One region of the Aliivibrio logei genome, then DNA from elsewhere that is predicted to be linked to it. Evidence: riboswitches for the same ligand, from Rfam matches in the RefSeq annotation. Region 1 holds a riboswitch; each other region holds the start of a gene.
What was found. Region 1 has a riboswitch for thiamine pyrophosphate ahead of thiB (thiamine ABC transporter substrate binding subunit). Riboswitches for the same ligand answer to the same signal wherever they lie in the genome.
Positions count from the first base shown of each region.

Region 1 (10,292 bases):
ACGTTGTGGGAACCCTTTAATTGCCGCACGTGTATTACGGAATAGCACACGACCAGTACCATGACGGTCCATTAAGTTATCGACTAATTCTTGACGTATTTGGCTTTGCTGTTCTTTAGAACCATCAGATTCAATAATTCTAAACAATGGCTCCACGTCTTGCTCTGAAAGCAATTCAGCAATACGATTCTTCGCGTCGTTTGATAATTTATCGCCACTCATCAACGCGGTAACCGCATCAGCAACTGGCTGATATTGGCGCTCTTCTTCAACAAACGCATCGTAATCATAGAAACGATCTGGATCTAATAGACGCAGACGAGCAAAGTGACTTTCGTGACCTAATTGTTCAGGTGTTGCCGTTAGCAGCAAAACACCCGCCGTTTCTTCTGCAATCGCTTCAATAACTTGATATTCACGGCTTGGTTTTGTTTGGTTCCATTCAAGGTGATGCGCTTCATCAACAACAAGAAGATCCCAATCGGCTTCAACCACTTGCTCAAAACGACGCTTACTTCTGCGAATAAAATCCAATGAACACAACACTAATTGCGCGGTATCGAATGGATTTTCAGAATCCGCATACGACTCAATACAACGCTCTTCATCAAAAATAGAAAAATGAAGATTAAAACGACGCATCATTTCAACAAGCCATTGATGTTGTAGTGTTTCAGGAACAACGATCAATACACGCTCAGCACGACCAGAAAGCACTTGCTGATGAATAATCATACCCGCTTCAATCGTTTTACCTAAACCGACTTCATCAGCCAATAAAACACGAGGGGCATAACGACGCCCTACTTCATGAGCAATGAATAACTGATGTGGGATCAAACCTGCACGCATACCACATAAACCACGCATTGGGTTTTTATGTTGCTCATACTGGTTTTGAAGTGCACGAAAACGCAATGCAAAACGATCCATACGATCAATTTGGCCTGCAAATAACTTATCTTGAGGTTTATTAAAACGGATCTGATGACTTAATAACGTTTCACGAAGAACAACGTTCACTTCATCCGTATCTGTACGAGTTCCGATGTACGTTAATAGTCCACCGTCTTCAATAACATCTTCGACTTCAAGTGACCAACCTTCGTGACTTTCAATTGTATCGCCCTTATTGAACGTCACTCGAGTAATAGGTGCATCATGTTTTGCGTATAAACGATTTTCTTCTGATGCGGCAAAAAGGACAGAGACGGTTCTATCGTCAACAGCAACCACTGTTCCTAAACCCAAATCACTTTCTGTATCACTAATCCAACGTTGGCCCAAAGCAAATGACATAGTGGTAACGCACCTCAAAATTAATTAATTTATTTTATATAGAGTGAGAATTTCATGATGAACCGAGAATAGACAACCGTAAATGGCGAGGTTCAAAAGGGCGCTAATGTTACTGTATGACAGCACTTAGGTCACGCCTATTTATCATAAAAGTGAGTGTAGTTGATTATACTAAACTTGAGTCGAAAAAGTTTACTTAACCGCTTGTAAATATCGGGTTAATTCAGGGGGAGTATCTTGTGTCATTATCTCTGACATTTTGCCATAACTGAGTATTTTATGATGACAAACAAAGGCATAACCTGACGCTAATTCCTTCGCATCTTGTAAGCTATGAGTAACCATTAATACCGTAAGCTGTTGAGTTTTAATCAAGGTTCTGATTAATACGATCATCTCTTCTCGTAACATAGGATCAAGTGCCGAAAACGGCTCATCTAATAACAACACAGGTTTGTTATGGACCAAACAACGAGCTAACGCGACACGCTGCTTTTGGCCTCCAGAAAGTTGCTCAGGTAAACGCAGTAATAGTTCGTCAACACCAACCTGTTGAGCCGCATAAATAACGCGTTCTTTTTCTTCATCATTGAGACGAAGATTCGCTTTAATTCCCAATCCAATATTGTCCGCTATCGATAAATGCGCAAACAAATTATGCTCTTGAAATAACATAGACAAAGGGCGCTGATGAGGCGCAAGGGAAAGAACAGAATGGCCGTTAATGGCAATATCACCCAATTCTGGATTAATGAACCCAGCCAATAAGCTAAGCAGTGTACTTTTCCCTGCACCACTAGGCCCAAGAATAGCAACGACTTCACCTTGTTTAACTGACATATCAAACTCAAAAATCTCAGAATGATAGCGATATTTTACATTAGAAAAAGTCAGCATTACACATTCTCTCTTTGTAGATTCTTTGATGAAAAAAGCCATTCAACCGTACTAAACACACCCACACTTAATAAGAGTAAACAAAGTGAAACCACCGCAGCCGCTTCCATTTGATAACTGCCTAATAATTGAAATAAATATAGCGGCAATGTCCTAAAATCCTGACTACCAAAAAGCGCTATCGCACTTAAATCACCCATTGATAAAATAAAAGCAATGGCAAAGGCATGAGCCATCGGTTTTCTTAACCCTCTCCACTCAATTAAGCGAAAACGAGTAAAACCATTAAGTCCTAAACTCGCACACAATAACTGATATTGCTGTGCCATATGCAATAAAGGTTGAGCAAGCGTCTTTATGACGTATGGAAGCGCCATAAGTGCATTGACTAAAATGACGATCCAAATAGCCATACTAAATACATCAGTGATGTTTTTAAGCAACAAAAACAACCCCGTGCTAATAACCAATCCTGGGGTAACTAAAATCATAGTACCAATTAAATCTAATTTATCCGCCAAAAAACGCTGATGATTAAGCCTTAACGCTCGGGTGGTATGAAGCAATAAAACCCCAAAAACCATCGCTAATAGCGCCGCACAGAAAGCAACAATGAATGAATTAGCGAATGCTGACCAAAAAGCACTAGAGGTCATCACCGTAATAACTTCAGAATTTATCCCACTAATAACAACCATGAGTAATGGAGGTAAAATAAACAGAGTAAGTAATATAATCCACCCTTTATCCCACAACTTTTGTCTCTTTGAGTCTTGATAGATAATGGGCTTACCTAGCGTTGCACTGTCAACGGCAATCGACGTAGAAAACCGTTGAATACACAGCGATAATCCTGCGCATAACAACATTTGCCATAACGCTAAAATAGCGCCGGCCTGTAAATCAAAATCAAATTTAATGGCTTGGTAAATAGCAAGTTCAATCGTGGTTGATTTTGGTCCTCCACCTAATGCCATTACGGTTGCAAAACTGGTAAAGCAAAGCATGAACACCAAGCCTGCAACATGCGGAAATTGTTGTTTTACTCTTGGCCATGCAACAACGTTAAATTTATTCCATCCAGTCAATCCTAGATGAGCAGAAAGCTGATGTTGCTCCATCGGTATACTGTCTAATGATTGTAAAAACAAACGAGTTGCAAAAGGATAATTAAAGAACACATGCGCGAGTAAAATGCCATTTAATCCATAAATAGAAAACGGCAATTTACCACCAAAAAATGCAAACACCTTAGCTAAGAGACCGCTGTTTCCATAAATAGCAAGTAAACCAAAAACCCCTACTAACACAGGTAAAACCAAGGTCGTCGCACACAACTTTAATAACAGACCGCGTCCTAAAAAAGAGCGACGAGATAGTGCATATGCTGTCGGAACCGCAAGTACCACACTAAACAACGTAGACAGGGTTGCTTGATAAAAACTAAATTTGGTTATATGAATATAATAAGGATCGGACCAAATTAAACTGACATTGATACTGGGTGACGCGATTAATAATGCACCAATAGCTCCGCCAACAAAAATAACAATCACAGTAGCGATCATATAGCCGATATAGGGAATAGAATTTAAGGGATTCGTTTTCATGATGTTATCTATCTGTCCCAAAAAGAAACGTACGTATTATACGTCTCTTTTCAGTGCATCGATTAAAAGATTAATGCGTGTTGCCATTCGCGAATCCACAACTTTCTTTGCTTCGCAATCTCCGCAGAACTAAATGACAACGCTTTAGTCGGAACCTTAAGGTCTTCAAACCCTTTAGGTAACGTAATATTAGTCACTGGATACATCCAATTTCCCGTTGGCATCGCTGATTGAAATTCCTTACTAAGAATAAAAGCTAAGAACTCATCAGCTAACGCATTATGTTGCGTATTTTTTACTTTCGCCGCCACTTCCACTTGCATGTAATGACCTTCTGAAAAATTAGCCGCTGCAAATCGATCGTCTTTTTCAGCAAGTGAATGGTATGCTGGAGACGTCGTATAAGACAAAACAAGATCAGATTCACCCTCTAAAAACATACTGTAAGCTTCTGACCAGCCTTTCGTGACGGTGACGGTTTTCTTTGCAAGTTGTTTCCATGCTTGAGCAACATCATCTCCATACACCGATTTCATCCATAACAATAAACCTTGGCCCGGTGTAGAGGTTCTTGGATCTTGATAAATAACGGTTAAATCATCTCGTTGTTCTACTAATTCTTTTAGACTCTTAGGTGGGTTCTTTACTTTTTCTTTGTTATATACGAAAGCAAAATAACCATAATCATAAGGAACAAAGGTCTTATCATTCCAACCATTAGGTATTGTCACTGAGTCCGTATTTACATTATGTTCAGCCAGTAAACCCGTTACTTTCGCCTCTGCCATTAAATTATTATCGAGCCCTAAAACAATGTCCGCTTTTGAATTACTGCCTTCTAAACGAAGACGATTCAAAATAGAAACGCCATCATCCAAAGCGACAAGATCAAGATTGCAGCCACACTGTTTTTCAAAAGCCGCTTTAATTGTTGGACCAGGGCCCCAATCAGCAGCAAAAGAATCATAAGTATAGACTGTTAGCGTTTCAGAAGCAGAAGCAGAAAAAGAAGAGAGAGAACTAACAGCTAAAGCGATAGGTAGTGTTTTAAGTAGAGGGGATATATAACGTGTTTTCATTATGCGCTCTTTGTCCTTTTGAGCGACACAGGGTTAAGTTGATATACTCGATGAGAATGTCATCTCAATCCCTACGTCAGCATTATCTGATTCAGGTAGTACGGGTTTAAGTAAGCATTATCCAATGTTTACTAATCTCAGCTAGTCGCTCCCCGATGAGAGGCCATATTGTATGTGTGAATGCATTAATGAGCCAGAGGTTTATTAACTCTTCTGACGCTGATCATAACCCCATCGAGGAACAAGTCCTTGTTCTACACCTAGGTGATCCAATATACGAGCGACCATAAAATCGATTAAATCTTCAATCGATTTTGGTTGATGATAAAATCCAGGTGCAGCAGGCATTATCGTTGTCCCCATTTGAGATAGCTTCAACATGTTTTCTAAATGCAATGTAGAAAATGGCGTTTCTCTAACCACCATAATTAACTGACCGCGCTCTTTTAATACCACATCAGCAGCCCGTTCAATCAAATTATCTGAAATACCATGAGCAATAGAAGCAACGCTCCCTGCAGAGCATGGGCATACCACCATTTGTTTTGGTGCTGCCGACCCAGAAGCCACTGGAGAAAACCAATCTTCTTTACCGCACACAATTAACTTATCGGCATCACAACCTAAGTGTTCAACTAAGACCGCTTTCATTGCATCAGGACCACTTGGCAATTTTAAATTATGCTCGGTTGCCATCACAACTCTTGCTGCAGATGAGATAAGAAAATAAACTTGATAATCAGCAGCCAACAAACACTCCAATAGACGTAATCCATAAGGGGCACCAGAGGCACCAGTCATTGCTAAGGTGATTGTTTTCTGTTTTTTATACATCCTAAATAGCCTTTTGCTCTAATGCTGATAGTAATTTACCGTGAATGCCTTCAAAGCCGCCATTACTCATGACTAGAATTTGATCACCTTCTTTTGCTTCAGCCACAATCATATCAACAAAAGCGTTAATCTCATGATGAGTATAGGCGGGTTGAACACATTGTTTAGCGACATCATCAACGGACCAAGAAATATTATCAGGTTGGAAAAGATACACCGAATCTGCGGCATGAAGCGAACCGGCTAAGGTGTCTTTATGAACCCCTAGTTTCATCGTACTAGAGCGAGGTTCTAATACTGCGATAATTTTATTATCACCCACTTTATTACGTAAACCGCTTAACGTTAGATCAATTGCAGTAGGGTGATGAGCAAAATCGTCATATACCGTGACCCCATTAACCTCACCTTTAAACTCTAATCGACGCTTAGTATTGATAAAGGAGCCCAATGCTTCACAAGCTAAATCTGGGGTAACGCCTACATGGCGAGCCGAAGCTACGACCATAAGAGCATTACTTACATTATGATCACCGACTAAATTCCAGTTTACCTGCCCAACATTTTCATCATTGAAATAAACGTCAAATTGGCTGCCGTCTTTCTTAAGTTTACTCGCTTTCCATTCTCCTTCTTCACCCGTAAATTCAATCTCACTCCAACATCCTTGCTCTAGTACTTCAGCTAAGGGTTTATCTTGTTTAGGGGCAAAAATACGACCACTACTAGGCACCGTTCTTATAAGATGATGGAACTGACGTTGAATTGCAGCAAGATCATCAAAAATATCAGCATGATCAAATTCCAGATTATTTAATACTAACGTTCGTGGACGGTAATGAACAAACTTAGAACGCTTGTCAAAAAAAGCACTGTCATATTCATCGGCTTCAACCACAAAAAACATGCTTTCACCTAATCGTGCCGATTCCCCAAAGTTACCAAGTACACCACCGACGAGAAAACCAGGTTTATATCCACACTCTTCTAAGACCCAGGCTAGCATGCTTGATGTCGTCGTCTTACCATGAGTTCCTGCAACAGCCAGTACCCAGCGATCTTGTAATAGGAACTCTTGCAACCATTGAGGTCCTGAAGTGTATTTTAAATTTTTATCTAAAACATACTCCACACATGGGTTACCACGACTCATCGCATTCCCAATGACAACAAGGTCTGGCGCAGGATCTAACTGACTAGGATCAAAGCCTTCAATGATCTCAATACCTTGAGATTCTAATAACGTACTCATTGGAGGATAAACGTTCGCATCACTACCTGTAACCTTATGTCCAAGTTGACGAGCTAAAGTTGCGGCTCCTCCCATGAAGGTGCCACAGATGCCAAGGATATGAATATGCATAATAAAAACCGTCTTATATTAAATTAAGTGAGTAATCCCGTTATCGAGTTACTTCAATACTCTTAAAAAGTTCTGTGCTATAGAATGAATTACAGTAAACAGTAACACAACCATTATAAAGATAAATTGCACTCGTTTTATATTGGATTATAAATTGTAACTGACCCCATCCACCGTTGATATCTAATAACATGAGAATAAAAGGAATAACCCATGTCAGAAATAAGAACTTTAGGTGAGTTTATCGTCGCTAAACAGCACGATTTCCCTCATGCAAGTGGAGAGTTGTCATCATTAATCGGTTCCATTAAATTGGCAGCAAAAATAGTAAACCGAGAAATAAATAAAGCAGGGCTGGTTGATATTACAGGGGCTTCTGGTGATGAAAATATTCAAGGTGAACAACAACAAAAATTAGATATCTACGCCAATGATAAATTTAAAGCCGCATTAGAGAATCGAGACCAAGTGTGTGGCGTCGCAAGTGAAGAGGAAGATGAAGCAGTTGCGTTTAATAAGGAACTGAATAAAAACGCAAAGTATGTCGTGTTAATGGATCCATTGGATGGTTCTTCAAATATCGATGTTAATGTTTCTGTCGGTACTATTTTCTCCATTTATCGTCGTATTTCACCAATTGGCTCACCGGCAACCGAAGAAGATTTTCTACAGCCAGGAAATAAACAAGTTGCTGCTGGTTATATTATTTATGGTTCTTCTACCATGCTGGTTTATACCACAGGGAACGGCGTTCACGGCTTTACTTACGATCCATCTCTTGGTGTCTTCTGTTTATCTCATGAAGACATGAAAATCCCACAAGATGGTAATATATACTCCATTAATGAAGGGAATTACATACGTTTCCCTGAAGGAGTGAAGCAATATTTAAAATATTGCCAAGAAATAAAACCTGCGGAAAATCGCCCATATACATCACGTTATATCGGGTCTCTCGTTGCTGATTTCCATCGTAATCTATTAAAGGGAGGGATTTATCTGTACCCAAGTACTCAAGCTTACCCAAATGGAAAATTAAGATTACTTTATGAATGTAATCCAATGGCAATGTTAATTGAAGAGGCGGGAGGAAAAGCGACAAGTGGAGAAGAGCGGATCTTAGATATTACTCCGACCGAATTACATCAACGTGTACCTTTCTTTGTTGGTTCAATCAATATGGTCGATAAAGTACAAAATTTTCTTGATGAATGGCAAGATTAACAATATTTAGATACAAAAAAACCGAGTCCTAAGACTCGGTTTTTTATTGAAACTACTTACTAATTACTCAGCTGCAGCTTCTACTTCTGGGCGATCTACAAGCTCAATGTATGCCATTGGAGCTTTATCACCTGTACGGAAACCGCACTTCAGAATACGAGTATAACCACCAGCACGTTGTGCAAAGCGTGGACCTAACTCGGTAAATAGTTTTGCTACAACTTCGTTATCACGAGTGCGAGCAAATGCTAGACGACGGTTAGCAACACTGTCTGTCTTAGCTAATGTAATCAAAGGCTCAACTACACGGCGAAGCTCTTTTGCTTTTGGTACAGTCGTCTTGATAATCTCGTGACGAACCAAAGAGCAAGCCATATTGCTAAACATAGCTTTACGGTGGCTGCTGTTGCGGTTGAGTTGACGACCACTCTTACGATGGCGCATGACCTAATCCTTCTAACTAGATAATTAGTGAACTGATTAATCTTCAGCGATAGACGCTGGTGGCCAGTTCTCTAGGCGCATGCCTAAAGAAAGACCACGTGAAGCTAGAACATCTTTAATTTCAGTTAAAGATTTCTTACCAAGGTTTGGAGTTTTAAGTAACTCAACCTCAGTGCGCTGCACCAGATCACCAATGTAGTGAATCGCTTCTGCTTTCAAACAGTTAGCAGAGCGAACCGTTAGTTCAAGATCGTCTACAGGACGCAGTAGGATCGGATCGAACTCTGGCTTTTCTTCTTTTTCTTCAGGAACTCGTACATCACGAAGATCTACAAATGCATCCAATTGTTCAGCTAAAATTGTAGCTGCACGACGGATAGCTTCCTCAGGATCAAGCGTACCATTCGTTTCCATATCGATAACGAGTTTGTCTAAGTCAGTACGTTGCTCTACACGTGCCGCTTCAACCGCATAAGATATTTTATCTACTGGGCTATAAGTTGCATCGACAAGCAAACGACCGATTGGACGCTCATCTTCTTCAGTATGGATACGAGCTGTTGACGGTACATAGCCGCGACCACGCTCTACCTTGATTCTCATGCTGATTTCAGCATTGTCATCAGTTAAGTGGCAGATTACATGCTCTGGGTTCGCAATCTCAACATCACCATCATGGGTGATGTCACCTGCAACAACAGGGCCTGCACCAGACTTGTTAAGAGTAATGATAACTTCATCTTTACCCTCAACCTTAACGGCCAGGCCTTTAAGGTTTAGAAGGATTTCAAGGATATCTTCCTGAACACCTTCTTTGGTGCTGTACTCATGTAATACGCCTTCGATTTCTACTTCAGTTACGGCACAACCCGGCATTGAAGATAGTAAAATACGACGTAGAGCGTTACCTAGAGTATGGCCGAAACCACGCTCTAATGGCTCAAGAGTTACTTTTGCGTGAGTCAGGCTAACTTGTTCAATGTCAACTAGACGCGGCTTTAGAAATTCTGTTACAGAACCCTGCATTGTGTCCTCTCTTTATTTAAACTTTACTTAGAGTAAAGCTCGACGATCAAGTGTTCGTTGATGTCGGCAGACAAATCAGAACGTTCAGGAAGACGCTTAAACGTACCTTCCATTTTGCCAGCATCTACTTCAATCCAAGTTGGCTTTTCGCGTTGTTCAGCAACTTCTAGAGCAGCTTTAATACGTGATTGCAGTTTAGCTTTTTCACGAATTGAAACAACATCGTTAGCCGAAACTTTGAAAGAAGGAACGTTAACTACTTTACCATTAACTAGAATAGACTTATGACTAACTAGTTGACGAGATTCAGCACGTGTAGAACCAAAACCCATACGGTAAACTACGTTATCTAGACGACCTTCAAGAAGTTGAAGTAGGTTTTCACCTGTGTTGCCTTTAATACGAGCAGCATCTTTGTAGTAGTTACGGAATTGTTTTTCTAGTACGCCATACATACGACGAACTTTTTGCTTCTCACGAAGCTGAACGCCATACTCAGATAGACGACCGCGACGA
Region 1 covers NZ_MAJU01000026.1:12,465-22,756, reverse strand. Annotated here, with positions in the region: gene rapA (RNA polymerase-associated protein RapA) at 1-1,299, opposite strand, end outside; gene thiQ (thiamine ABC transporter ATP-binding protein) at 1,492-2,196, opposite strand; gene thiP (thiamine/thiamine pyrophosphate ABC transporter permease ThiP) at 2,196-3,806, opposite strand; gene thiB (thiamine ABC transporter substrate binding subunit) at 3,869-4,885, opposite strand; TPP riboswitch at 4,937-5,050, opposite strand; gene A6E04_RS17535 (flavin prenyltransferase UbiX) at 5,090-5,719, opposite strand; gene mpl (UDP-N-acetylmuramate:L-alanyl-gamma-D-glutamyl-meso-diaminopimelate ligase) at 5,721-7,082, opposite strand; gene fbp (class 1 fructose-bisphosphatase) at 7,296-8,306, shown strand; gene rplQ (50S ribosomal protein L17) at 8,370-8,750, opposite strand; gene A6E04_RS17515 (DNA-directed RNA polymerase subunit alpha) at 8,787-9,776, opposite strand; gene rpsD (30S ribosomal protein S4) at 9,800-10,292, opposite strand, start outside.

Region 2 (10,292 bases), on a different contig from region 1:
CCTTATTCTCCATCTCTTCAGTGTAATAATACACATCACTTAAAGAATGTCTTTTGGCATAATGAACGGCGACCCCTGCCTGACGGAGCAGTTCTTCTGAATTTTCATTACATGAATCACAGGTCGCTACACCTAAATTAACGTGGGTGATTAAACTTGATTCAGCTATTTTTATTGGCTCACCAAAAACGCCTTTAAGTACGTTAATTCTAGCGGTAAGTTCGATGCGATCGTGGGATGAAATTAAATACACGAATTCATTACCACCTAATCGAGCAAAAAACTCTCCTTTACGAACTTGTTTTTTTACTCGAAGTGATAATTCAACAAGTAAGTTATCGGCATAACGGTGACCATAGTGGTCATTGATGAACTTAAAGCCTTTAATATCAATATGTAAAACGGTGAATTTACGATGAATAGAAAAATGAGAGTTCATGCTTTTGACAAGAGCGTAACGATTAGGCAACCCTGTTAGTTCATCAAATCGCGCTTGATGTTCAATCTCTTGTTGATACGCCACTTGCTTGGTGATGTTATCAACTAATCCTAAAATACCAATGAGATCATTGCCTTCATAAATTGCTGAAAATTTCCAAATAAGGATAATCGCATGCCCATCGCTACCAGTGAATGGAATTTCACACTCGGCATGCTCCGTTTTTCCTTCTCGCATTTTATTCAATTCATGTGTCATTTTAGAAAAATACGCGCCCACAATATCCGCACGTAAAGCAATGTCTTGATCTAACAATTCATCAGAATGTAATCCAAACCAATTTTGGCAGGCCTTAGACCAACGACGAATCATAAGGTCTGGCCCCCACTCAATCACGCCATAGGTTAGATTATCTAATAGATTATTGATACGAGTATAGGCTCGACTTAAGCGGAGTTCTTTGTCTATCAACTCATTTTCAATCGTTCCTTGCTCTTGAACTACAAAATCAAAATGCTCGGATAAACACAATAACTCATTAGTACCAGAGAATTTTGCACCACGCTTTCTTTCTACATACTGTTGAGTCGATAACAATAAGGTTTGAATCGGTTTAATCACACTTTGATTAAACCCCAATAATAGAATTAATAAAAACAAAACACTGCTAATAATAAATAGCGTTACATTTCTAACTAAGGTATTCATGACCCCTTGATAAGCGTCATCAAGAGGTAAAGCAATAACAACTTGACTGTGATTATTTAAATCATCAGGAAATAGAGGAACGCTAACCGCAAGAAGTGGAATGCCTTTCTTGTCTTTCGTTTCAAAAATAAACGGTTCATTAATGTTTACTCGTTGTTGAATAGAAGACGGGATCTTTCCTTCATAGCGTGTAATCGTATTGTTATTTGAAGTAATAACATTACTATTATTATCAACTAATACCGCCACTGTATTCTCAGGTAAACGGAATCCCGCTAATCGCTTACTCCACCAATCTAATGAAATAACCGCAACAACCGCACCAACCACATCCCCTTCAGTACCGTAAACAGGATAAGCAAAATTAACAGAGGCTTTTTGAACCACACGATCAATCAGAAAACCACTCACTGTGAATTCTTTTTCATTTATCGCTTTTTGAAAATATTCCCGATCGGTAATATTAATTTCTTTATTTAACGCGATGGCAGTGCAATTTAAGTTTCCTATCTTGTTTGGCACACCGATGTTTGCATAGCTAATCGTTAACTTAAGCGCTTGCTGGACTGTTTGTATACACAACAAAGAAGTCGGATCTTTAATACTGTCCATTTGGCTTAATTGAGAAAGAAAGACTTTCGCTTCATTTACAAGTTCAAGCTGTTCATAAGCCAAACTTGTCGCTATTTGTAATGCTTCTTTTTCTACGTCTTCTTTTGCGGTTCGGTATTCATAAAAAATATTAGACGAGACGATGATACCCGCGGGGACTAATGAAAAAAGAATAATCATCCAAAGTTTAGTTTTTAATGAGTGATAAAACTGCATGTAAATCGATATCCTTGATCATTAATTTTCATTGGATTTATACCATATTCAATATTTTCTATAATATTTATCATTAATTTTTATAAGGTTAATAATAAAAACATACTATTTACTCGCCTTCATCCTTAATCAATACACTTACGTTATACACGATACACAGTATGGTTAAAATCTACTCTATTTCAAATAATATAACAACATGAAGCACGTAACTTTTAACGAGTTATATTTACAAAAATAACCTACTATCACAAAATTACATTAATTCATTCATTTCATTAAACGTAACATGCAAATTTATCGTTTATTTTTCGTTAAAAATTAAGTAGGCTTAAGCTTCACAGTATACAATTCGATTAGACTAATATGACTGAACCTAAAATCCCTTTAATCATCTCAGGTATTGCTACTGCTCTTTTAATAGGGGTTATTGCCATCAGTCATTATGTGGGTTTTGATTCTATATCTGACCTTTTTTTTGAAGGCGCTATGCTGATCTTATTGAGCTATATATTTCTTACCGTTAAATCCCATTTAACCCTATATCCAAAGCTTCTTATTGGTGCTTACTTACTTTTATTTAACAAGTCTTATGATTTACTAACAGAAGTTCCTTTGTTGGATCACTACGCTGATAATAATGAAATAGCGGATACCTTGCTTGACGACGGTACGTTATTACTCGCTTTTTTACTGATTGCTGTCGGATTAACAAACATTGTAAAAAGCCTCATTAAAGAAAGCATGAAAGACGATTTGACCGGGCTCTATAATCGTAAAAAATTCCCTGAAATCAAACTCTCCTCATTTGATCTTATCTACTTTGATTTAAATGGATTAAAACAAGTAAATGATATTAAAGGGCACGCTGTCGGTGATTTAATGATCATTCGCTTCGCTCAAATATTAAAGGCAAGTTGCTTAAAGCAAGAAATGGCCTTTCGCATCGGTGGTGATGAATTTATCGTCACGGTCGATTCAGAACGAGCAAAAGACTATATTAACGACGTATATACCTCATTAAATAATGAACCAATTTCATTCTCATACGGCATTGAAAAAGCAACAAAAGAAAACTTCAGAGAAGCGTTAATTCGCTCTGATAAAGCCATGTACACCATGAAAAAAGCACTAAAAAAGAGCACCTCAAGTGCTCAAATTTTATATCGCTAATCTCATAAAAAAGCTCGACTAGCGGCCCATCAACTCAAGCAACCCTTCACTTGCCTGCTTTGGCGATGTTGCATGGCAAATTGCCGACACTAAAGCAATCCCATCCACTTGAGTATCTGCTATTTTCTTAATGTTCGTTTCATTAATTCCGCCAATAGCCACAAGAGGAAGTTGACTTTCTTTAACGGCTTTAATTAAACCGTCAATGCCCCACTCTTTAATAATATTAGTCTTAGTTGGCGTAGAAAATATCGCACTGATACCAAGGTAATCAACTGGCAGATCTTGCGCTTCACGCAACTGCGTTTCATTTTCAACAGACAACCCTAAAATCATATCAGGGCCTATCAATTGACGAGCAAGGTTTGCAGGCATATCCGATTGACCTAAATGAACCCCATCCGCTTGCACCGCTAATGCCACATCAACACGATCATTTATAATTAATGGTACACCACTGTCTTTTAATACTTTTTTTATCGCCAATGAGCGTTCAATAAAAGCACGTACATCACCATGTTTTTCACGGATCTGCACCATGGTTACGCCGCCTTTTATTGCCTCTGCAACAACGTGGCACAACGTATCAATATCTTGTTGGTCGTCGGTCACTAAATACAAGGTATAAGGGCTATTCATATTACGAAACCTATGCATTAATCGTTAATTTCAAACGACGTGTGAGTGTTTCTTCATCTAACTGATAAAGCACATCCAGTAAATTCATTTGCAAGCTACCTGGGCCGACTGATTGCTCTGCGGCGATTTCACCTGCAACGCCTAAAATAGCCGTAGCTGCAACCCCTGAATGCTCACCTATTGCGGCAAAAGCACCTGTTAATGCGGTATGTGTACAACCCATCCCCGTAACAAAAGGCATCATCGCGTGACCATTATTCAATTTATACTGCGCCTCTTTCGTGACAACGTAATCAGTTTCACCCGAAATAACGACGCTGCATTGATACTGCTGCGCGACGTAACAAGCCGCACCTAATGCAGAATCACTGCTGTCTAATGCATCTACGCCTTTGCTCTGCGCGTTCTCACCCGCTAAAGCGATGATCTCAGAGGCATTACCTCGAATAATCAGTGTATTCGCGGCTTCTGCAATTTGACGCGCGGTTTGGGTACGAAGTTGACTTGCACCACATCCCACCGGATCAAGCACCACCACTTTATTATTAAGGTTTGCTTGCTCTACCGCGAAATGCATTCTTGGTGTCCATACGCTGTCTAATGTACCGATGTTGATCACCAAGGCACCAGAGAAACTCATCATCTCTGCCATTTCTTGTTGGCTGTGCGCCATGATTGGTGAAGCACCTAGCGCCAATAAAGCATTCGCTGTGTTGTTCATCACAACATAGTTGGTAATATTCACAACTAATGGCTTTTTCTCACGTAATATCGCTAATGCGTCAATAATCTTTTGCGTGTTCATGACCGTCATTTTTCTTCCTTAATTCGTTCGCTTATTCATTAATTGAGTACTAATCATCAACAATTAGGCTTCATCTAATCCTTGCTGCCAAAACGCCACTTCCATACGAGTCGCCGTTTTAAAAATATGACACAAACGCTGCCCACGCTGGCTATCAAGATCGATATCGACAAGCAATTCATCTAGCTGTGTAATGCTTTTTTGTACGCCTGATTGAAACTCTTCACCACCATACATCTTGATCCAATTCGCATACGGATTGCCTTCAAGCTTAGTTGATTCTCTTGCTAGTAGCTGCGCGCCAATCACCCCATAACCAATCGAACACGGTGCTAATGCTGCGTATAAATCAATGACATCACCAGACATACCGGTATCTAATACAAATCGAGTGTAGGCTACCGTACCAAAGGCTTCTGGCTCTGCTTCCATCTCTAACTCTGACACGCCCCACTCACCACAATAAGTCACATGATGTGCAATTTCCGAGCTAAGCAACGCTTGCACACTCGGTAGCGCCATTCGCATTTCCGCTAACGTTCTCGCTTTATAAATCGCTAAGGCATACGCTCTGGTGTACTGCTTTAAAAACAGAAAATCTTGTTTTAAATAATGTAGAAATGACGAATGCGCTAATTCTCCAAGCGCTAATTGTTGAACGAAGCTGTGCTCAGTGTATTCGGTCCACTCGTTTTGACACGCTTGAATTAAGTCTTGATGATTCATACTGATTCTCTAAAAAATAAATAGGAAAAATGGATTACAACACCGGCACAAAATCTTGAGCTTTAGGTTGTGTTTTTATGATCTTATGCTCGAACATAAACTCAGAGAAACGATTGTAGCGCTCTAAATCAACCGCTGATGGACGCAGAGCAAAACGCGTTAACGTGTCATTCCATGCGCTTTTATTTAATTCATTGTTTAGAGTGTCTGGCGCGTAAGAAACAAAGGTTTTCCACGATTCATCAGGGTGATTCACAATAAACTGCGTCGCTTTTTCGATAGCGTGATTAAATTTCTTTAGCGCATCGGCATCGTATGTTTTGGCATTAGCCACAAAAACAAGCTCATCATACGAGGGCACACCATGCTCTTCTGGGAAAAACGATTTCGCTTTATAGCCTTCTAATGCCAATTGATTGGTTTCAAAATTACGTAATCCTCCCCAAATAGCATCCACTTTTCCTGAAGCTAAAGACGACGATAATGCCCAGCCTACATTGATGATTTTAACCTCAGAGAAATCAACACCTTCTGTATTTAGCATCGTTCCTATCGTAGCGTCTTCATTACCCGCAATCGCAATACCAATCTTCTTGCCTTTCAAATCAGCTAAAGAATTTATCTTGCCGTTATCAAGTACCATTAAGGTATTTAATGGCGTGGCGATAAGGGTTGCCGAACGAATTAACGGTAAACCTGCCGCTACATCAATAGTTAAACTGGTTTGGTAAGAAATGGCTAAATCAATGTTATTTGCCGCCACTAATTTCGCCGGCATGCTTGGATCGGCGGGTTCTTGAATCGTCACATTTAGGCCTTCCTCTTTGAAATAGCCTTTTTGTTGTGCGATAACCACTGGCCCATGGTTCGGATTTACAAACCAATCCAACATTAATGTCATCGCTTTATCTTCCGCGCTTGCCATCATGGAGTAGCTTAAAATAAGAAGAGCCATCGCCCCTTTAATTACCATTTTATTCATTATCGTTGAGTCCTTTTTTATTATGAATTTATTTATCGTGTTGCCACGGTATGAGTTTTTGAATCAATACATCCGCAAGAAAATACAAGCTGACGGATAACGCGGCGAGAATGAATAACGCAGCAAACATTTCATCTATCATCATTCGAGCATTCGCTTGCAGCATTAAATAACCTAGCCCTTCGCTTGACCCTACCCATTCACCAACGACTGCACCAATAGGCGCGACAACAACAGCAACACGGATACCCGACGCTAAGGCAGGTAAAGCCGCAGGTAAGCGAACGTATTTTAATAATTGCCATTTTGATGCCCCCATCGTGTGGGCTAAATCAAGATAACCACTTGGGGTATTTCGCAGCCCGTCATAACAACAGGTAGTCACAGGGAAAAAGATAATTAATGCCGCCATCACGACCTTTGATGCGATGCCATAACCCAACCACAACATCAGAATAGGCGCGATAGCAAAAACAGGGATCGCTTGGCTCGCAATTAAAATTGGCAATAACCAACGTCGAAGTGGATCAAACAACAGCATTTGAAGGGCAAATAACAACCCCATAGAAAGACCCAAGCCAAGACCAAGCAAGATCTCTTGAGCCGTTATCCATGAATGAGAAAGTAGCACATCGTATCGTTGTATTAATTTAGTAAAGACAGCCAATGGACTAGGTAAAATGAAGCTTGGTAAAGCAAAAACTATTACGATGAATTGCCATAATCCCAGAATAACCACCGCACTGATTAAGATTCTTATCATGGATTTCACGCTTTGTAGCATTGGTTTTGGCGTTACCTTTCCTATCGTTGCTGATGTCGAATTTATAAGGAATGATTTAGACATAATCGACCTCTAAGGTATCAATTATTTGTTGTTGAAGTGCAGCTAACTCCGCATCAAGCTTTCGAGGTATCTGCGTACTAGGAACAGGTAAAGAGACCGCTGAAGCAGGTTGTCCTTGCATGATATAAACCACATCACTCAGTCTTAACGCTTCTTGTGGATCATGCGTGATCAATAAAACAGTTTTATCTGCTAGCACTTGAGCAGCAAGATCTTGCAGGCGATAACGAGTGACGGCATCTAGTGCAGAAAAGGGTTCATCCATTAATACCATTGGTTTGTCTTGCATTAATGTTCGAGCTAACGCCACACGCTGACGCATCCCGCCCGATAATTGTGACGGCATCGCAAACGCATGCTCTGTTAATCCAACTAACTCTAAAAGTTCATGCGCTCTGTGTTTATCCGAATTCGGTTTCGTTGAATTAAAGCGAGAGTTCGTTACAAACTTGTCGGCAAAGCAGACGTTATCTATTACGTTTAGCCACGGCATCAATAAATCTTGTTGCGCCATGTACGCAATATTGCCTTCTAATGCGTCTACGCCATCAATCGAAACATCCCCTGACCACACCACTTTATCGGTCAATAATCCGGCGAGATAACGCAATATCGACGTTTTTCCACAGCCACTCTTTCCTAATATGGCGGTCCATTTTCCTTTAGGAATCGTCATGTTTAGATTGAAAATAATAGGGTATTCGCTGTCTTTATATTGTAACGCCCCATTAGAAATGACGGCACCAATGCGATTATTCATCCCCATTACTCTGGAGTATGTAAAGCAAAAAAGTGATTCACAGGCCCATGTCCCTGACCAATATTCAGTTCATCGGCATGGATAATGGCTTGAGTAATGTATTGCTTACCTAATGCTACCGCAGCCAGTAGTTCATGACCTTGCGCTAAATACGAAGCAATCGCTGACGATAGTGTACAGCCCGTGCCGTGTGTATTGCGAGTTTCAATTCGAGGTGTCGATAAACGTTCTATGGAATCAGATAAAATCAGTAAATCGGTACTGTTTTCATCCTTTTCTAAATGCCCGCCTTTCAGTAAGACTGATTTAGCACCTAATTGACGAAGTTCATCAATCATTGCAGTCATTTCAACTTCACTTTCGGGAACTTTAGCATTAATGAGTGCCGCCGCTTCAGGTAGGTTTGGCGTGATAACATCGGCAAGGGGAAGCAGTTCAGATTTAAGGCTTTCAATAGCAGAGGATTGCAGAAGAAGATCACCACTGGTTGCAACCATCACAGGATCAACCACTAAATAACGCGGTGTGTATTGCTTTATTTTTTTCGCAACAGAACGGATGATATCAGAATCACTTAACATTCCAACTTTAACGGCAATGACATTTAAATCAGAGAAAACAGCATCAAGTTGCTGCTCAACAAATTCACTGCTGATTGGATAAATGCCCGTAACGCCTTGCGTATTTTGAGCGGTTAATGCGGTAATAACAGAACACGCATAACTGCCGGTTGCAGAAATCGCTTTGATGTCGGCTTGGATCCCTGCACCACCACCACTGTCAGAGCCAGCAATGGTTAATACAATCGGTGTTGTTGCAGATAATGTCGATAAAAGTGCAGTGTTATTTAATGAAGACATACTTATTTTCCCTAACTAACGGTCAGGAAAAACAGTCACATGAGATAAAGATACCGAGTAGGTGCTATCTCATTAAAAGAAACCAATCAGAGAAATCGTTTCAAGAAGACCATTAGTTCCCTACGTCAGTACTAACTGAATCAGGTTCAACGGGTTCGCTATTGCGATCTCAGCCTATTGGCTCCCCGACTAATGCCGTCATACTATCACTAATCGATTTGTAAATAGTATGCTTTTTTATGAGAATGCTAACTAGAGTTAACTAATTCTCAACCTATGAATTAAGTTTGGATACTAATTGAGCAACAATGGTTTTACGCATATCAGAAAGCTTAGGCGCTTCTCCGGCTTGCCATGGCAATGGACGCATTAGATTCATGGTTCTTAATCCAAAACGGGCCGTTAATAAACCAATCCCCAAACCCTGTGCTGCTCTGGTTGACAATTTACCTGCAAGGCCCGTAGATAGCATATCAACACCAACGTCCGTCACCATTTCAGTTGCTCCGGCAAACGCCATGTTTTGCAGAACCATTTTAAACAAACGTAAACGGCCCCAATAGCCAAGTTCGACCCCATAAACTTGAGAAACTTGTTCGATTAATCGAATATTACGCCACGCTACTAATAACATATCCACCACAGCTAATGGACTTAATGCCACCATTAACGCTGATTCACCAGCATGCTTGCTGATTAAGGCTTTTGCTCGTTTATCTTGCTCGATCACAACCATGCTGTCGTACATTTCAAACACTTCAGCGTTGTTATGATGTGATTCAATGCTGTTCTGCCAACGAGAAAACTCGGCAGTATGAGTGGTTAGCCCTTTTTTAGCTAACGTTTCACAGAACGGTTTTGCCTGACCAATGCCATTGCCTTCCATCAATTCGGTGGCTTGATGTTGGATCTCGGCACGGTTTTTAAGTTTACGTAGCGTCCATAGTTCACGACCAATGGCCGTCACCCCCATTAACGCCGCTAAACTGATTAATCCCGCCCAACCCAATGATAAGAAATCGGCGGTTTGAATCGCGGTAATAACATGATCAACACTTTGCCATACTGTTAATCCAAGGAATCCACCAATCAGTGTTTTAATACTCCAATGGGTTTTCTTTTTCACTAATGGCGTTTCAATATCAAGATCATCCAATTCACTTTCGTCTTCAATGGCTTGAGGAATAAAAGTTTGTGTTTCTTCGAACAGTTTTTGAGTATTCAGCGATTCTGTTGTTTGCTCATTTTCTGTAAATTGAGGCTCAGATTGAAATACGCGCTGTTTTTTTAATTCACTCATACTAATTTGTCTCCTAATAAAAACTGCATCGCTTTATCCATACGGATGTGTTGTAGCGGTTTGTCAGTCTCACTTTCTAACGGCTGAAAACTCATGAAATTAAAAGGTTTTGTTTCCCAATACGCTTTACTTGGAATACGTTTAGGCACCTCACCCGGAAACATCATCATCGGTGTTTGATCGGCGGTGACCCCTGATATTGCAGAAAACAATTCACCGTCGTCC
Region 2 covers NZ_MAJU01000004.1:237,850-248,141, forward strand. Annotated here, with positions in the region: gene A6E04_RS01360 (bifunctional diguanylate cyclase/phosphodiesterase) at 1-1,975, opposite strand, end outside; gene A6E04_RS01365 (GGDEF domain-containing protein) at 2,342-3,148, shown strand; gene thiE (thiamine phosphate synthase) at 3,167-3,787, opposite strand; gene thiM (hydroxyethylthiazole kinase) at 3,798-4,601, opposite strand; gene tenA (thiaminase II) at 4,656-5,318, opposite strand; gene A6E04_RS01385 (ABC transporter substrate-binding protein) at 5,353-6,300, opposite strand; gene A6E04_RS01390 (ABC transporter permease) at 6,329-7,147, opposite strand; gene A6E04_RS01395 (ABC transporter ATP-binding protein) at 7,140-7,913, opposite strand; gene thiD (bifunctional hydroxymethylpyrimidine kinase/phosphomethylpyrimidine kinase) at 7,913-8,767, opposite strand; TPP riboswitch at 8,868-8,965, opposite strand; gene A6E04_RS01405 (YcjF family protein) at 9,042-10,067, opposite strand; gene A6E04_RS01410 (YcjX family GTP-binding protein) at 10,064-10,292, opposite strand, start outside.
Region 2: another riboswitch for thiamine pyrophosphate. It lies ahead of thiD (bifunctional hydroxymethylpyrimidine kinase/phosphomethylpyrimidine kinase); the one in region 1 lies ahead of thiB (thiamine ABC transporter substrate binding subunit).

Region 3 (10,292 bases), on a different contig from region 1:
AATCAATATGAAAGGTTAAATCGTTTTGTTGATGCCGTACCTGTTGAAAGTTTGGCCGTATTAAAAATGATGAGTTTGGCAACAACGGCGACAAATACCCCCTCAGATTTACAAGAATTGAAACGCCACTATCAAACGGTGTTAGACAGTGCCATAAAATCAAAACCTATTTTTGAAAACAACATTGCTTCTATCGATACTGCACCATTAGCCGAAAAGCATAAAGAGGTGGCAACCGCCGCTTTAGGGCTTATTGCAATCCTAGAAAAAGGAAAGAAACCAACACCAACACAGCTTCGTCACGTTATCTCTGTAACCACAGCAGCATCAGGAATGTACGATGAAATGATCGTTGCAATCGTTCGTCCAACAGAAGAGCTAGTGCGTCAGCTACGTAAACAATAAAAACCACCCTCGACGATAAAAGAAAGCCGTCACCATCTTAATGGTAATGACGGCTTTTTAATTTCAATACAGCAAAAAAGAGGAAAGAAGTTTCACGTGAAACACGGTTCGTCGTGATAGTTCACTAACCCGAATAACTTCGCTCCCAATCTTTCCACACCGGTTCAAATCCCCTAGCCTTAACCGCTTGTGCAACCGCAGACGCTGATCGCTCATCACTAATAGCAAATTGCTCTAATGCCTCTTCGTTATTTGCGTAACCTCCAGGTTGAGTTTTTGATGCTGCAGAAACAGAGGTAATACCAAGCGGTAATACATTATTTCTAAAATGTTCAGACTCACGAGTAGACAGTGACAATTCAACTTCCGAATTTAATAAACGGTATGCACAGATTAACTGTACAAGCTGTTTATCACTCATGATTGATTTGGGTTGCAAAGCGCCTTCACATGGACGCAAACGTGGAAAGGAAATCGAGTACCTTGTTTGCCAATACGTACGTTCCAAGTAATCTAAATGTGCAGCAACATAAAAACAATCGGTGCGCCACTCTTCTAAACCAATCAAGGCACCAATGCCGATTTTATCAATCCCTGCTTTGGCTAATCTGTCCGGCGTTTCTAAGCGGTAGTTAAAGTCCGTTTTGTTACCTCGCAAATGATGTTCCGCATACGTCGATGGATGGTACGTTTCTTGGTACACCATCACGGCATCTAAACCCAATGTTTTTAGTTCTGCGTATTCGTGTTGATCTAATGGTTGAACTTCCATAGCCAAATAATTAAATGACCGCTTAATTTGAGGAACCGTATCACGGAAATAATTCATCCCAACTTTGGTTTCATGCTCTCCAGTCACCAAAAGTACACTGTCAAAATTCATCGCTTTAATCGCATCAATCTCATTAGCAATTTCATCTTGATTCAAGGTCTTTCGTTTAATTCGATTCTCCATCGAGAACCCACAATAAGTACACGCGTTTGCACATAGGTTCGAAAGATAAAGAGGAATATAAAACCCCATGGTATGACCAAATCGCTGGCGAGTCAGTCGTGCGGACTCTTGAGCCATTTGCTCTAAATACCCTTCAGCGGCTGGTGAGATTAACGCTTTAAAATCGTCTAAATTACGCTTTGGTTTGTTCAGCGCTCTTTCTACGTCTTGCGCTGTTTTACTGTAGATGGAGAGTTTGACCTCATCCCAATTCAGTTTTTTCCATTCATCAGTAAACGTCATCGTCTTTCCTTAGTCTCGGGAGTTAATCCAAGAATGCCGTTAATGGACTCGATGCCACCGCTTGAGAACTCACAGACGCCAACCCATTTTCATACGCTAACCGTCCAGACAGAACCGCCAACTTAAATGCCGTAGCCATCGCCACTGGATTTCTTGCTGCCGCAATCGCGGTGTTCACCAATACCGCATCAGCACCCAACTCCATCGCAAAGGCCGCATGCGATGGCGCGCCAATTCCAGCATCAACGACAACCGGCACTTTTGCTTGATCGATAATAATCTCTAAAAAATCGCGGCTCACAATGCCTTTGTTTGACCCAATAGGCGCCCCCAATGGCATCACTGCCGCACAACCGACTTCTTCAAGTCGTTTGCATAACACCGGATCAGCGTGACAATAAGGCAAGACAATAAATCCTTGGCGAACTAATTCTTCCGCCGCTTTTAATGTCTCAATCGGATCGGGCATTAGGTATTTTGGATCAGGGTGGATTTCCAATTTCAACCAATTAGTTTGCAACGCCTCTCTGGCTAACTGAGCCGCAAAGATCGCTTCTCGGGCATTTTTAGCGCCTGAAGTATTAGGCAGTAAATTAATGCCCGCCGTAATAATTGGCTTTAAAATATCATCCTCAGGATTGCTCACATCAACTCGTTTCAATGCCATCGTTGCAAGCTCAGAACCCGATTCAATTAATGCCTGCTGCATTATTAACGAATTGGGGAATTTTCCTGTTCCAGTAAACAAACGAGAATAAAATGGTGTATTTGCGATAATCAATGGTTGTGTCATATCAGCCTCCTGCAATGGCTTGGAATAAAGAAATCGATTCACCGTCAGATAAACCACGTTGTTGCCATTCACTTCGAGGAACAATTTGTTGGTCAATAGCTAACGCACACCCTTGAGTTTCTATTTGTTGATGAGACAGAAACATGAATAACGTCATTTTATTTTCAACCCGATGCACAACCCCATTTAATTCCACACTAATTAAATTACTCACTGACCGATTCTCTCTCTTTATGATGTGTTTCACGTGAAACACCTTGTAAATCACTTGGTGACTGACAGACAGGGCAACAATGGTCTTTGGGAATATCCATCGTCGACCAAGATAATGACTTACCATCAAATTGATGAAGTGAACTCCATTTCACCCACTCAGGTTGCGTTAAATACTTAATTGTCTCTAAGGCTTGTAGATTACCTATCATGCCAACCACTGGCCCAACAATTCCGAAAGATTGACAGTTCTTCGTTTGTTGGCTTTCAATAAAAGGGAACAGACAGTGATAACAAGACGACAATGTATTACCTAACTCATCACTCTTATTTGAAAACAACATCAATTGCCCTTGCCAACCAATCGCTGCGCCAGAAATTAAAGGCACCTGATGTTGAACACAGGCGGCATTAATATTGTGGCGTGTTATTAAGTTATCAGTGCAATCCAGAACAACATCGACCTGAGTAATGAATCGTGAAAGCGCAGGTTCTGTTAGATGCTTCGTTATCACCTCAATCGTGATCGTCTTGTTTATCGATTGCAGTTCTTGAGCCATCGCTAACGCTTTATTCTGTTTTATACTCTGCTCACGATAAACCACTTGCCTCTGTAAGTTACTAAGTTCAACGTCATCGCCATCGGCAATAATTAACGTTCCCACACCAGCAGCAGTCAAATACATTCCAACAGATGATCCCAACCCTCCGCAGCCAACCATTAGCACGGTGCTATTTCGAAGAGACAACTGTCCTCGCTCACCAATATCAGGCAACATGATTTGTCGGCTATAACGAAGGAAATCTTGATCATTTAATCCTTCCATCAATAAATTACTCATCCATCACCTCCAGTGTATTTTGCGATTTAATAAGGTAATCGGATGTTCTTGGTTGGGCTAAAATCGCAGAAAACTGATTGACGGCTTTTTCTATATTGTCGGCTTGAGTGATAGCTCGAACGACCGCAATGCTATCAACTCCGGTTTGCCACACTTGCTCAGCCACCGTTAAATCAATACCACCGATAGCAACGGTTGGTGTTTCACCCGCTAATTTTCTGTTGTTCGCTAAGTTAACTAAACCTTGAGGTTCTGATGGCATTTCTTTGGTCGGCGTAGGGAAAACATGACCAAGAGCTAAGTAACTTGGGTTCAATGCTTTAACGGTCATTAACTCACTGTCATCGTGAGTAGATAATCCTAAACAAATACCGGCATCAGAAATGGCAAGTAAATCCGCTACTTCAATGTCTTCTTGCCCAAGGTGAATACCAAACGCGCCATGCTTTATTGCTAGTTGCCAATAATCATTAATAAAGACTTGAGCATCATATTCACGACCGAGTCTAATCGCTTCAATGATCTGATTTTCTAAATCAGGTTGTTCCGGGGTTTTAATTCGTAATTGAATGGTTTGAACATTAAGTTTAAGTAATGTCTCTATCCATGACACATCATCTACCACCGGGTAAAGGCCAAACTTTTCTCTATCGATTGCAGGAAAAGAATACATCGTTTGATCTCCTGAGTGGTGTTCCACGTGAAACACCACCATTCATGATTAAAATAATAATGGTAACTGTCGTTAGCTTTTCACGGGTTCTGCATCTACAGCAGGATGGTACAACTCAGAACCAGAGGCCTTAAACTCTGCTGATTTTTGGCGCATACCTTCAAGTGGGTCATCGAGCATTTTGATATTAATCGCTCGGTCTAACGCCACTTGTTCTGTGTCTTTGGCATACTCTCGAACTTCTTGTGATATTTTCATTGAACAGAATTTAGGCCCGCACATTGAACAAAAGTGTGCAACCTTGCCTGACTCTTGAGGCAGTGTTTCATCATGAAATTCACGAGCGGTAATCGGATCAAGTGACAGATTAAACTGGTCTTCCCAACGAAATTCAAAACGGGCTTTTGATAAGGCGTTATCTCGAATTTGGGCACCCGGATGACCTTTGGCTAAATCACCCGCATGAGCGGCTAATTTATAGGTGATCAAACCAATCTTAACGTCTTCTTTATTTGGTAGGCCTAAATGTTCTTTCGGTGTGACATAACAAAGCATTGCACAGCCATACCATCCAATCATGGCCGCACCAATCCCCGAAGTAATGTGGTCATAACCAGGGGCAATGTCAGTCGTTAATGGACCTAATGTATAGAACGGAGCTTCATGACAATGCTTGAGTTGCTCATCCATGTTCTCTTTGATCATATGCATTGGTACATGACCCGGCCCCTCAATAATCACTTGAACATCGTATTCCCAAGCAACTTTAGTTAACTCACCGAGCGTTCTCAATTCAGCAAACTGTGCTTCATCATTCGCATCCGCAATTGAGCCCGGACGTAAACCATCCCCTAAAGAAAGAGAAACATCGTACTTTGCACAAATCTCACAAATTTCACGAAAATGCGTATATAAGAAACTTTCTTGATGATGCGCTAAACACCATTTTGCAATGATAGAACCGCCACGAGAGACAATTCCGGTGACTCGTTTCGCCGTCATTGGTACATAACGAAGCAGTAAACCGGCATGAATCGTAAAGTAATCTACACCTTGCTCCGCTTGCTCAATTAAGGTATCTCGCATGACTTCCCAGTTTAGATTCTCAGCCACGCCATTCACTTTCTCTAGTGCTTGGTACATCGGAACCGTGCCAATGGGTACTGGGCTATTACGAAGGATCCATTCACGTGTTTCGTGAATATTACGACCTGTCGATAAGTCCATCACCGTATCACCGCCCCAACGTGTAGACCAAACCAGCTTCTCTACTTCTTCTTCAATCGACGAACTGACCGAAGAATTACCAATATTGGCATTAACTTTAATTAAAAAATTACGACCAATGATCATTGGCTCTGTTTCTGGGTGGTTGATATTGGCAGGAATAATGGCTCGCCCTTCGGCGACTTCGTTACGTACAAATTCAGGGGTAATTTCTTTTGGAAGGTTGGCACCAAAACTGTGGCCAGGATGCTGATGATTTAGTTGTTCATCTGCAAATTTTTGACGACCCATGTTTTCACGGATCGCGATGTATTCCATTTCTGGGGTAATGATACCTTGGCGAGCATAGTGTAATTGCGTCACACATTGTTGAGGTTTGGCTCGTCGAATCGTGGGTAAATTGCCATAACGAAGTTCATCAAGTGTTTCATCAGACAGGCGTTCTTGAGAATAAACAGAGCTTACCCCTTTCAACACTTCAGTATCAGTGCGGCCTTCTATCCAACGTTCGCGTAATTTAGGCAACCCTTGGTAAACATCAATGTCGTAATTTGGGTCGGTATAGACCCCTGATGTGTCATAGACTTGAATGGGTTCGTTTGGTATCAGCGTTGGATTTTCTTTTGTTCCACCGACTAAGCTATCAGCCAATGATATTTCACGCATTGGAACACGAATATCAGGACGAGAACCGTCGATATAGATTTTTTTTGAATTGGGATAAGGTTGAACAGAAAGCGACTCAATGTTTGATTTAGCATCCAAACGCGCTTGTTTACGACTTGACGACATAGCAAAATTCCTTGTAATAATTAGGATAATTGCTTGTCGGATTATGTAGCAAGAGGTTCTTAGTGTGCGTAAATATAAAGTAGAAAAATCGTCTACTTAATTCAAGGTATCTGCTGAAAATGACACTTTGCAGTTACAATGATATGACAGCACTAAGTGATAAATTATCTCTTGTTCCCTTCGCAGGTATTAGCCTGATCAGGTTCTACGGATCCCGCAACGCGGTCTCAGCTCGTACTTTAAAAAAGTACTAAGCACTCCGACAAGTTTCTTTCAGAAGTTCTTGGTGAAAAACTGAACGAGTGCGGAGTATAAAGAAAGGAATAAATCACAGCAAATATTCCATTGAAGAAATAATAAAATATCGAGAAAAAGAAAAAGCCACATTAATATGCGGCTTTGTTAGCGATTTGTATCAGATTCGACTAAGTAAAGAATGTCTTATTGAGCAATCATGACATCACATTTCAATTTATCAGAAACTTCATCACCAAGAGTACGCCCCCAGTGAATTTTACTTTTATGGTAACCAATGATCACGAGATCGGTATTGATTTTATCCCCAATCTCACTGATGTGTTTTACGATATTTCCATCAGCAATATGTACAGCGCGAACAGGATAAGGTGATTCTTTAGATAATATAGATAACTGCTCTATTCGCTTAAACTCTAACGCGTTATGGCTCGATTCTAGCTCTAGCTCAACATCCATGTAATTAACATCACCGATGCCGACCTCTACAAAAATGACATGCAATTCTGCGTCATTTTGTTTTGCAAGAACCCCTGCTTTAACCATTAACTTATGTGCTTTACTGTCATCAGGATTTAATGCGAGTAAAATGGTTTGGTATAACTTCATATCTTGCTCCTGTGAAAGAATAACTTACGACGCTGATACTATAAAACTATAATCAACCTGCTGCAATTAGAAGCATGATTAAGTAATCACTGCCATTTTTGTATTTAAAAGAGATATTGATAAAAATTCATATCCAACTATGTTATTAATAAGCTAGCTTTCTATTTTAATCGAGGTATCAATGAATCAATTTATGCTATTGGGCTTTATTGCTTTTGGTGGCGCATTTGGGGCTTGTGCCCGCTATTTGATCTCAGAACTTTGTGTCGTTCTATTAGGTAAAGGCTTTCCGTATGGAACCTTAACCGTCAATATTGTCGGCTCTCTTATCATGGGTGTATTAATGTCTTCTCTTAACCAAGGCATTATTGAAGCCGCGCCTTGGCGTCCAATTATAGGGCTTGGATTTCTTGGAGCACTAACGACGTTCTCTACATTCTCGATGGATAATGTAATCTTGATGCAACAAGGAGAAGTAATCAAAGCGGGTCTAAATATTTTACTGAATGTAACCTTAAGCATCACAGCCTGCTTTATTGGCTTTCAATTAATGAAAAGCTAATCTATCTGCTTTTTAGTATGTTCTTTACGAGCAGACATAAAAAAGACGCTTAATAATAAGCGTCTTTTTTAGTTTCAATGAGTCGTTATTATCACCACGTTCTTACGGGTGTGTAACCACTTATCATTATAGCCATTTTCGTATTTACGCTTTCGAATCCTTTCCAAAGTTTTTTCGTTACTGCTGTTTTTTTATTTCTTGGTTGTTGCTTACCGTACATAGCTTCATTAAGCATGTTCTTTGCAGCAATTTGACCAAGATAAACAGAACCTAAATCGTAATTCATTTTATAAAACCTTAGAGATTAATTAAGCAGCGAATTGTACTGCTTACCCTCTAAAAAACAAGATCTAGATCACACTTTTATTTCAGTAATAAAATAGGACATTATCGAATAGTTGGCGTTGCTAAGTATGTAGACTTACGAACACCTTCCCCAAATGTACTCTGGATTAACGCCGTCATCTCTTGCGAATTTATGGAATCAGCCGTCTTTTGAATATTCAATAACGCATCAATTCCATAGCCATGTATTGTGTACCTCGTAAATAACCAGGCTTGTTGTGATGAGTTATTTTTCATTGGAGACAAATCAACCACTAACTGTTTTGCAGCAGAACGGGTTTCTTCCTCAGACACTCCTTTTAATAAATCAGTAATCACTTTATCTATCGCTGATTCAATAAGCTCCGCATTTTTTGGAGCAACTTGAGCGCCAACAATCCAATTACTTCGTAATTCACCATCAGAGTTTATGATTTCTGTATAAGGCGCATAATCTAAGCTCAGCTCTTCACGTACATAAGACATCAAACGTTTAGAGACAATGCGTTGCAGCATATCTTCCATAAACAAGGATTTTGCAGATTGCTTCTCATCAGCCTTATTCGCAATAAAATGAGCAATATAGTGACTGTTGTTTTCGGTATTAACTGCCATTGTAAAACTAGGCTTAAATGGTTCTTTGTAACCAGCGGCATAATCAACAGGTTCAGAATTAACGAATTGAATACTAGCAACATACTGACGCAATAACGGTTTTAACTCTGTTGGTTTAAGATCAGCAACAATCACTAATTGATAATTTCTATTCTGTTGGAATAATAATTGATGAACTTGTTTTATTTGCTCATCAGTGACGTCAACCACTCCATCGCCTTCCAGTAATCGATGACTGCTCGTTACTACATACGTATTGTGGTTAATGGCTTGAGTAAATTTACCCAGTGGTGTTTTTAGGTAGGCAGTGCGGTTTTGATTAAACTCCTGTTTTACCGCTTTAAGCTGCTCTCCATCGACTTTAATCTCAGACATCAATGCTGATAAAACGGCAAAACTTTCAGCAACCCCTTCTCTATTAGTTAAGACTTCAAGACCATGATGAGTAAAGTTAATATATGGATAAAGCTCAATATCATTACGTCTTAGGTGTGCATCTAACTGAGACCCGGTAAGGTCGCCCAATCCACTGCGACTAACAACAGGAATCGCTATGTTTGCTGCGGGAAGTAAATTCGGAGTCAACGCGGCCATCCCACCTTTACTCGCTAACGAGATACTGATGTCATTTCCAGAGTTTACATCTCTTAAATACAGAACATTAATGCCATTATCTAACGTCCAACTTGTTAAGTTTCTTTCGCTCGATATCAACGTTTCTGAAAGAATACTTCCAGACATAGCAGGAACAGGGAAAGCGGAGGTAATATTATTAAGCAAAGGTTTATTACCCTGCTTGTTATACAGAGACCTTAACTCAGGGATCGCTAGTTTAGTGGCTTCAATACTTTCACTCGCATCTAAACTAATACCAAATTGGTAAGAACTTGATAGAAAATCATGCATATGTTGATTAATAGCCGTAAGGTCTACCATAGAAATAAAGGCTTCCAAGCTTTCTTTATAACCTAAAATAGACTGACTTGGTTGCTGGTTAACAATATTCATTGATTTGTTTTCTGCATGATCAACCGCGTTTAAATCGTCTCGGTTTTTACCCATATTATCTAATTCATATTGATAATATTTTACGATGTCCTCTAACTCATTAGCCGTTGCACCATAATCACGTAAAGAAGCCAACACCTCTAAAAATTGCGTTTCGCTTTGCTCTCTATAACGTGTCGGAAATGATACTGAAGAAATGGAGTAACGACGGTCTGAAACAAAGTATTCTGTCGAATAAATCCATTGAGCGGGCATTGCTGCATCTAAAAATGCAGCATTCATTCTTTGTTCAATTAATTCTTGAGAAATATAATCTAACCAAAGCTGGTGTTGTTTTTCTCTACTTTGAACATTCGCGTTTCCACGATCAATAATCATATTGATGCTTGGCGCTTCACCACCCGCAATATAGCCAATAAAATCAGATGTATTTAATACCTCCTTTTCCATTGTTGTTGCCGCAGTTGTGCCTTTTTCCCAAGAAGTGAAGTGTTTTTTAACGAGCTCAGTCGCTTGCGCTAAAGTAACGTCCCCCGTGATAACGATCTCAGCCAATTGTGGTTGATACCATTTCTTATAAAACTCGCTTAATGTTTCTGAAGACGCGGACACGACCGATTCTTTATTACCAAGAGGATCATAAGCATCATATGAGTTGTTGGTCATGTGCTCATAAAATTGTGTCGATGTATCCTTCTCTTCAAACCGAGAATATCTAAACTCACCAAGAATAACGT
Region 3 covers NZ_MAJU01000024.1:196,871-207,162, forward strand. Annotated here, with positions in the region: gene A6E04_RS21660 (hypothetical protein) at 1-405, shown strand, start outside; gene thiH (2-iminoacetate synthase ThiH) at 530-1,642, opposite strand; gene A6E04_RS16520 (thiazole synthase) at 1,665-2,435, opposite strand; gene thiS (sulfur carrier protein ThiS) at 2,437-2,649, opposite strand; gene A6E04_RS16530 (HesA/MoeB/ThiF family protein) at 2,642-3,490, opposite strand; partial or broken gene thiE (thiamine phosphate synthase) at 3,483-4,157, opposite strand; gene thiC (phosphomethylpyrimidine synthase ThiC) at 4,236-6,182, opposite strand; TPP riboswitch at 6,341-6,454, opposite strand; gene A6E04_RS16545 (universal stress protein) at 6,624-7,046, opposite strand; gene crcB (fluoride efflux transporter CrcB) at 7,228-7,608, shown strand; gene A6E04_RS16555 (hypothetical protein) at 7,700-7,894, opposite strand; gene A6E04_RS16560 (M16 family metallopeptidase) at 7,996-10,292, opposite strand, start outside.
Region 3: another riboswitch for thiamine pyrophosphate. It lies ahead of thiC (phosphomethylpyrimidine synthase ThiC); the one in region 1 lies ahead of thiB (thiamine ABC transporter substrate binding subunit).